3 regions of the Pueribacillus theae genome follow, and region 1 is predicted to be linked to each of the others. Evidence: predicted binding sites of a transcription regulator. Region 1 holds the regulator's gene; each other region holds the start of a gene.
What was found. Region 1 encodes LexA, which represses DNA repair genes until DNA is damaged. Its sites were predicted from a motif close to CGAACATATGTTCG; they were not measured.
Positions count from the first base shown of each region.

Region 2: DCC39_RS04360 (DNA polymerase IV) is a predicted target of LexA. The motif match lies at 1,257-1,270, and genes of this name have one in related genera.
Region 3: uvrB (excinuclease ABC subunit UvrB) is a predicted target of LexA. The motif match lies at 1,128-1,141, and genes of this name have one in related genera.

Region 1 is NZ_QCZG01000002.1:163,596-165,874, forward strand. Features, by position in the region: gene tkt (transketolase) at 1-360, opposite strand, end outside; gene DCC39_RS02250 (DUF896 domain-containing protein) at 453-680, opposite strand; gene lexA (transcriptional repressor LexA) at 840-1,454, shown strand; gene DCC39_RS02260 (helix-turn-helix domain-containing protein) at 1,661-2,279, shown strand, end outside.
Region 2 is NZ_QCZG01000006.1:18,750-21,028, reverse strand. Features, by position in the region: gene DCC39_RS04360 (DNA polymerase IV) at 1-1,188, opposite strand, end outside; gene DCC39_RS19005 (hypothetical protein) at 1,440-1,628, shown strand; gene DCC39_RS04350 (YolD-like family protein) at 1,625-1,972, shown strand; gene DCC39_RS19060 (hypothetical protein) at 2,226-2,279, opposite strand, start outside.
Region 3 is NZ_QCZG01000007.1:62,096-64,374, forward strand. Features, by position in the region: gene uvrB (excinuclease ABC subunit UvrB) at 1-1,055, opposite strand, end outside; gene DCC39_RS05140 (polysaccharide deacetylase family protein) at 1,302-2,036, opposite strand; gene DCC39_RS05145 (PDZ domain-containing protein) at 2,114-2,279, opposite strand, start outside.

The sequences.
Region 1 (2,279 bases):
TTGCCCTAGAGGCCCTGTTGTCGCTTCAACTCCCGGTGTATAACGGTATTCCGGATGGCCCGGTGTTTTACTTCCCCACTGGCGGAAGTTTTTTAAATCGTCCATTGTTACTTCATATCCGAACAAATGAAGCAGGCTGTATAAAAGCATCGAGCCGTGTCCGGCAGACAATACAAAACGATCTCTGTTAAACCATTCCGGATTTGCTGGATTGTGATTCATTATTTTAGACCAAAGTGCATAGGCCATCGGCGCTGCCCCCATCGGCAAACCCGGATGACCGGAATTGGCACGTTCGATCGCATCGATAGAAAGTGTCCGGATTGTATTTATTGCTGCCGCATCCAATTGATTTTCCATTTCATCTATCTACTCCTTCTATCCCGCATTGTTTGAAGTCTCTCTTTATAATAGTAATTAAATCCGCTTTATACAAGCTAACTTTTTAACAATTAATGCTTATGTCTACGTTTTTTGCTTTTTTTAAGTTTTTCCGGTGTTACGTCGTTTCCCAACTCGTCAACAACCGTTAATCCGTGAAGATGTTTTTCAAAAGCGCTGCGAAACCTCTTTAGGTACTGTCCACGAAGCTCCTTTTGTTCAATTTTTTCTTTATCTGTTAAACCTTCTGTTTTCGCTTTCTTTGCCAGTTCATTTATGCGATTTAATTCCGATTTCAATTCTATTTTCAACTCCTCACATCTTGGAAAACTCCGCTTTATTTTAACATATGGAAAAAAGATTTTCCTTAATAACGAATACAACTCGAACTTATGTTTGTAGCGAAGGGCATTATCTGATATAATTTTAAATAACAGTATAATGAGCGAGGTGCAATGATGTTAAAATTATCTACAAGGCAGCAAGCGATTTTAGATTTTATAAAAGAAGAAGTAAATACAAAAGGATATCCCCCATCAGTTAGGGAAATTGGAGAAGCGGTAGGGCTTGCCTCAAGTTCAACAGTCCACGGCCATTTGGCAAGGCTTGAGAAGAAAGGCTTAATTAGACGCGATCCTACAAAGCCTAGAGCAATTGAAATTATTGACAGAAGAGACAAATTGCCAAAGGTTGAAAGCATTAATGTTCCAATCATCGGAAAAGTAACAGCCGGCCAACCAATTACAGCTGTCGAAAATGTAGAGGATTTCTTTCCTTTGCCTAAGCATTTCTCCAGCCATGATCCGATGTTTATACTTGTGGTAGATGGGGAAAGCATGATCGAAGCGGGCATTTATGATAAGGATTACGTTATCGTTAAACAGCAGGCTACAGCAGATAACGGTGATATTGTTGTTGCCATGACAGAGGAAAATGAAGCTACTGTGAAGCGTTTTTTCAAAGAAAAGAATTTTATCCGCCTCCAGCCGGAAAACTCTGCCATGAAGCCAATTATATTAAAAAATTGTACGATTTTAGGCAAAGTAATTGGTGTATTTCGTTCTCTCGCTTAACACACAAAAATTTAGCAATGTATAAAAAGACTGTTCAACATTTGGATGGTCTTTTTATATTCATCGGATGTATTTTATACAATACACAAACGTTTCGTGTGTTGTATTTCTGTCTTACCTTGTGTTGTTTTACGTTCAATGTTTTTGTTTATATAATGTGTTGTATAGTGTACAATTGATTTAATTGATTGGCAGGTGATTCTAGGATGGAAAATGTGCTAGGAACGTTTTTAGAAGCAGTAAGGAAAGAAAAGAATTTGTCCTTAAGAGAAGCTGCGAGCAAAAGTGGGCTTGGCCATTCTTATATTAGAGATTTAGAGCTAGGCATTAATCGAAAAACAGGAAAAAAAGTCATCCCTTCAATAAATTCCTTAAAAAAAATTGCGGATGCCTATGAGCTTAATATTTATGATCTTTTGGATAAAGCCGGGCTTATCGATTTAGAGGCGCTTAGAGAAACGAACGAGTCAACCCGTTCAAGTTTAGAAAAACAAAATAATCAATCTTCCCCCTCCCCTATCCCTCTTCTTTATGAGGTTAAACCTCATATTGAGCTGTTAAATGCAGCCAATATCGAAAAATATATTTATTACCCTTTTTCCGACGGGACACAGCCTGATTATGCACTTAAAATGAAAGGGGATTCAATGGCGAGGGCGGGTATAGACGATGGCGATATCATTTATATGCGTTCATTAGATCACCCTGAATATAACGGGCAAATTGCTGCTGTTAGCATAACAGGCAATGAGGAAGGGATGATAAAACGGATAACCTGGTCTTCTAACTTTCCGATGTTTAGTCTTGTTTCAGAAAATCCAAATT
Region 2 (2,279 bases), on a different contig from region 1:
AGACGAGGCGCGAACGATAGAGGACGCGCCGTATTTTTGATAAATCGCATCAATGGCGCTATTCAGGCTTTCTCTTTTAAGCACAGCATCGAAATCAAATAATCCAAGCTGGAGAGCCGACGCCGGCTGAAGCTGTGACAGCGCAACCCCGGCACTCCGGATCGGAAGCCGATCCCAATGCTGGCAAAACAATTGGAAAGCCGCTTTGAAAATGGTCATTCCGTCATTTGTAGGAGATAAAAGTTTCACCTGCCGGTTCAGTCTAGTCGGAAAATCGAAATCGGCGCCTCTGACGCTGATTGAAACAGTCGAGCCGCGATAATTTTTTGTGCGGGCCCGGCGTGCAACCTCTTCACTTAGTTCAAGCAAAACCACTTTAATATCATCCAGCTTCCGGTAATCGCGCGGCAATGTCATATGGTGGCCAACGGCTTTTTGTTGCTCATATGTTTTCAATGTGACAGGGGAGTAGTCAATCCCATTCGCGGTAAGCCAGAGCACTTGGCCATTAATGCCCCATCGCCGCTTAAGTTTTTGTAATGGAAAGTTGGCTAAATGTCCAATTTGGCGTATCCCCATTCTTTGCAAATGTTTTTCCATTCGGGAGCCTACACCGAACATTTTTCCAATAGGCAGCGGCCATAAGTCTTTCTTTAGGTTCGTTTCATCCAACCGAAAGATGCCTTTGGGATTTTTTTTCGCAAAATTATCACAAGCCATCTTGGCGAGAACCTTATTTGGCCCGATGCCAATCCTTGCTTTAATCCCCTTTGTCTCTTCACCCTGTTCAATGGCAATTTTTATTTTTTCCGCAATTTCAAATGGCTCGCCGAAAAAGCGCTGGCTTCGTGTAACGTCAAGAAATTGCTCATCAACTGAATAAGGCTCAACAAGGTCAGTAAATGTTTCCAGCATTTTGGTAATTTCGTATGAAACATCAAGATAGCGCTGCATTCGCGGACGGACAATCGTTGCCTGCGGGCATTTTTGCTGCGCTTCCCACAGTCTTTCAGCATTTTGCACCCCATATTTTTTCGCAAGCGGGCAGGCTGCCAGTACGACACCGCTTCGCCTTTCCGGATCGCCGGAAACGATAACAGGCTTATCATTTAAGGATGGGTTATCCATTTTTTCAACTGAAGCATAGAAAGATTGCATATCAACAAGAAAAATGTGCCTATTTTCCATCATAATAAAACCCTGCTCTCTTTATTGGAAACATCAGGAACATGTGTTCCTTTTAAACCTATTATATGCAAACATATGTTTTATATTCAATGGAAATTGCTGTAAACAGAAAAAGCGATAACGCGTTCTTTTTGCACCATATGGGGAGGCAAGCAAAAAAAGGAACAGCTTTTACTTTAATTACCAGTGTTAAAGAACTGATGTTCGCATATAATATGTGTAAGAATGCTTCACAACAGGGAGGGATTGCCTTGGGTTTTCGCCAAGGGGAAATCATTGAAATTATCTATATTGATCGCTATGGCGAGTTAAGCCAACGGTGGATTCGCATCATTTCAGAAGAAAATGAAAGGATCATAGCATATTGCTACGCGAAACGGAAGGTGCGTTCTTTTTTAATTAAAAATATTTTAGGAATGAGGAAGGTGAATGCCTCATGACATTTAAACCTTCGAAAACCACACCTGGATTTAACCTTATGTGGGAAGGTAGCAGAATGATGCTGCCTGAGCATGTCACGATGCTGCAAAAACACCGTAAAGAGTCCCTAAAAAAACCAAAACCCAATTTAGATGAACAGCAGTTGGATGAGATATCTGCTGTCATTCAATATTCTTACCAAGCCAGTGCCCCAATTACTTTAACTGTTTTTGGCGAAGATCAGGATCAACATAAAACCGGAATCATTGTGAATGTAGATTTACAGCTTAAAAAGCTAAGGCTTGAAAATAACGGGGAATGCGAATGGATTGATTTTGCACGAATTATAGATGCTTTTTCATAAGGTTTAAAAAGGGATTCTTCACTTATGCAGAATAAGTAAAACGGGATAATTTTGCGTAGGGGCGTTTCGGGGCAGATTGGGTAGACAGAAAGAATATATGGAAAAAGACGAAAGAAAATATGGATCAGGTGGTTATCTTTAGGGGTCAGGCTCCAGACTTAAGCATAGGTGGGAACTTTCAATCAGGCGGGGCCTGGACTCCACCTGATTTCCGAGGCTTCAACTTGCTCGAACAAGTTCGCTTACAGATGTTTTAAACCAACATTGAAACCATGAATATTAATACGCCGACAAGGACAACAATTAC
Region 3 (2,279 bases), on a different contig from region 1:
TTATACATGCCGCGTATTTGCGGAAGCGTGACATGGGACTCATCGATCATAACAAGCCAATCTTTCGGAAAATAATCGAGAAGCGTATACGGTGTTGCTCCTGCTTCCCTCAATGTCAAATGGCGGGAATAGTTTTCAATTCCCGAACAAAAACCCATCTCTTTCATCATTTCGATATCGTAGCGTGTCCGCTGTTCCAAACGCTGTGCTTCAAGCAGCTTATTCTCCGCCTTCAACACTTGAAGGCGTTCCTCCAGCTCTGCCTCAATCCGTTCAATAGCGATTCTCATTTTTTCTTCACGGGTAACGAAGTGGGATGCCGGAAAGATGGCGACATGATCACGCTGGCCAAGAATTTCACCTGTCAGTGCATCAACTTCAGTGATTCGATCAATCTCATCGCCGAAAAATTCAATTCGAATGCAGCGCTCATCCCGGGAAGCCGGGAACACTTCAACAATATCGCCACGAACTCGAAACGTCCCGCGCGTAAAATTTATATCATTTCTGGCATATTGGATGTCAACAAGTTCACGTAGAAGTTGATTGCGGTCCTTTTCCATGCCGGTTCGAATCGAAAGAACGAGCTCTCGGTATTCTTCCGGTGAACCTAAACCGTAAATACACGACACACTTGCGACAATAATCACATCATTTCGTTCAAATAGTGAACTTGTCGCAGAGTGGCGAAGCTTATCAATTTCATCATTGATGCTTGCGTCCTTCTCGATATACGTATCCGATTGCGGCACATACGCTTCAGGCTGATAGTAGTCGTAATAGCTGACAAAGTATTCAACCGCATTATTCGGAAAAAACTCTTTAAACTCACTGTACAGCTGGCCCGCAAGCGTTTTGTTGTGTGCGATGATTAAAGTTGGTTTATTCACTTCTTGTATGACATTTGACATTGTGAACGTCTTGCCCGTTCCTGTCGCACCAAGAAGCGTTTGATAGCGTTTGCCTTGATTGACCCCTTCGACAAGCTTTTCAATCGCTTTCGGCTGATCTCCCTCGGGTTTGTATTTTGATACAAGTTCAAATGTATTGTTCACGGTAAACCCCCATCAAAAACATTTAATGTAAGGCAATTATACCACGAAAGCACTGATCCAAAGCAAATAAAACGAACTGGTATTCGGGATCAATTTCCGGCTAACCCTCTCCTCACGTAATCCATAAACAATTATTTCAATAACGAATGGAATTTGTATCCTAATAAGGCAACATAGCCCGGCATGAAACTTTAATCGAAAAAAGAAATAAACACAGAAAAAGCGATTACCTTTAAAGTAACCGCGTTAACCTCCTTCAACGATCTTCGAAAATTCGTCAAGAGTTGTTGAATATTTAATATAAATTCTTGGTAAAAGATAGCGTTCGTCTTTCGTGCCCTTTTCGGAAAATAGTTCAGGCGTTGTCGTCAATCCAAACAAATAGTATTTTTTCGTTTCTTCTATAACCTTTTCATTGAAGTCTCCGTACGGATACGCAAGGGCAATAACTGGCTTTTCCGTTATTTGTTGAATGTGATCTCTGGACTCTTTTAATTCATATTTGTAATTTTTGATTTTCGTCAAATCAGGATGTGTGGCCGTATGAGACTGGATTGAGAATAAGCCCGAATTAGCCAGCATTTTTAAATCCGATTTCGATAATCGATTGGAGCGGCCGATGAAGTCTGAAATTACAAAAATGGTACCTGCTGGTTTAAAACTTTCGTTTTTTAGTTTTTGAAAGATGGCAAATGCATTCAGATTGTTTTTGTATCCATCGTCAAAGGTGATGAAAATAGGTTTGTTTACTTTATCAATTTCATACCATTGCTCAAAAGTTAATAATGTAAAACCATGCTCACGCAAATAATTCATTTGTTTCTCAAAATTCTCCGGGGTTACGTATAACTCCTTCGAGCCATGGCCACTAAACTCGTCGATTGAATGATAAACTAAGATCGGTACGTTTCTCACGGCAAAAACTTGTGATGGCAGAATTAAGACCAAAAAACATACTAACAACATCGCAACCTTTTTCATAATAATCCTCGCTTTATCTCCTGTTGTATCTTTATTGTTCCTAAATACCGTGGATATATTATGATTTCTAACATGTTTTAATTAAACTCCCTGGATTCATCTACGAAAATCAATCCAAGTTCATGATGCTCATCATGATAGAGTGCGCGCTGTTCAAAGCGCACCTCCCCATTCTCATCAACGACTTCCAACTTGCAAAAAGCTGCATTCGACTGCTGCAGCGCTTGATAAAATTCTGCAGCG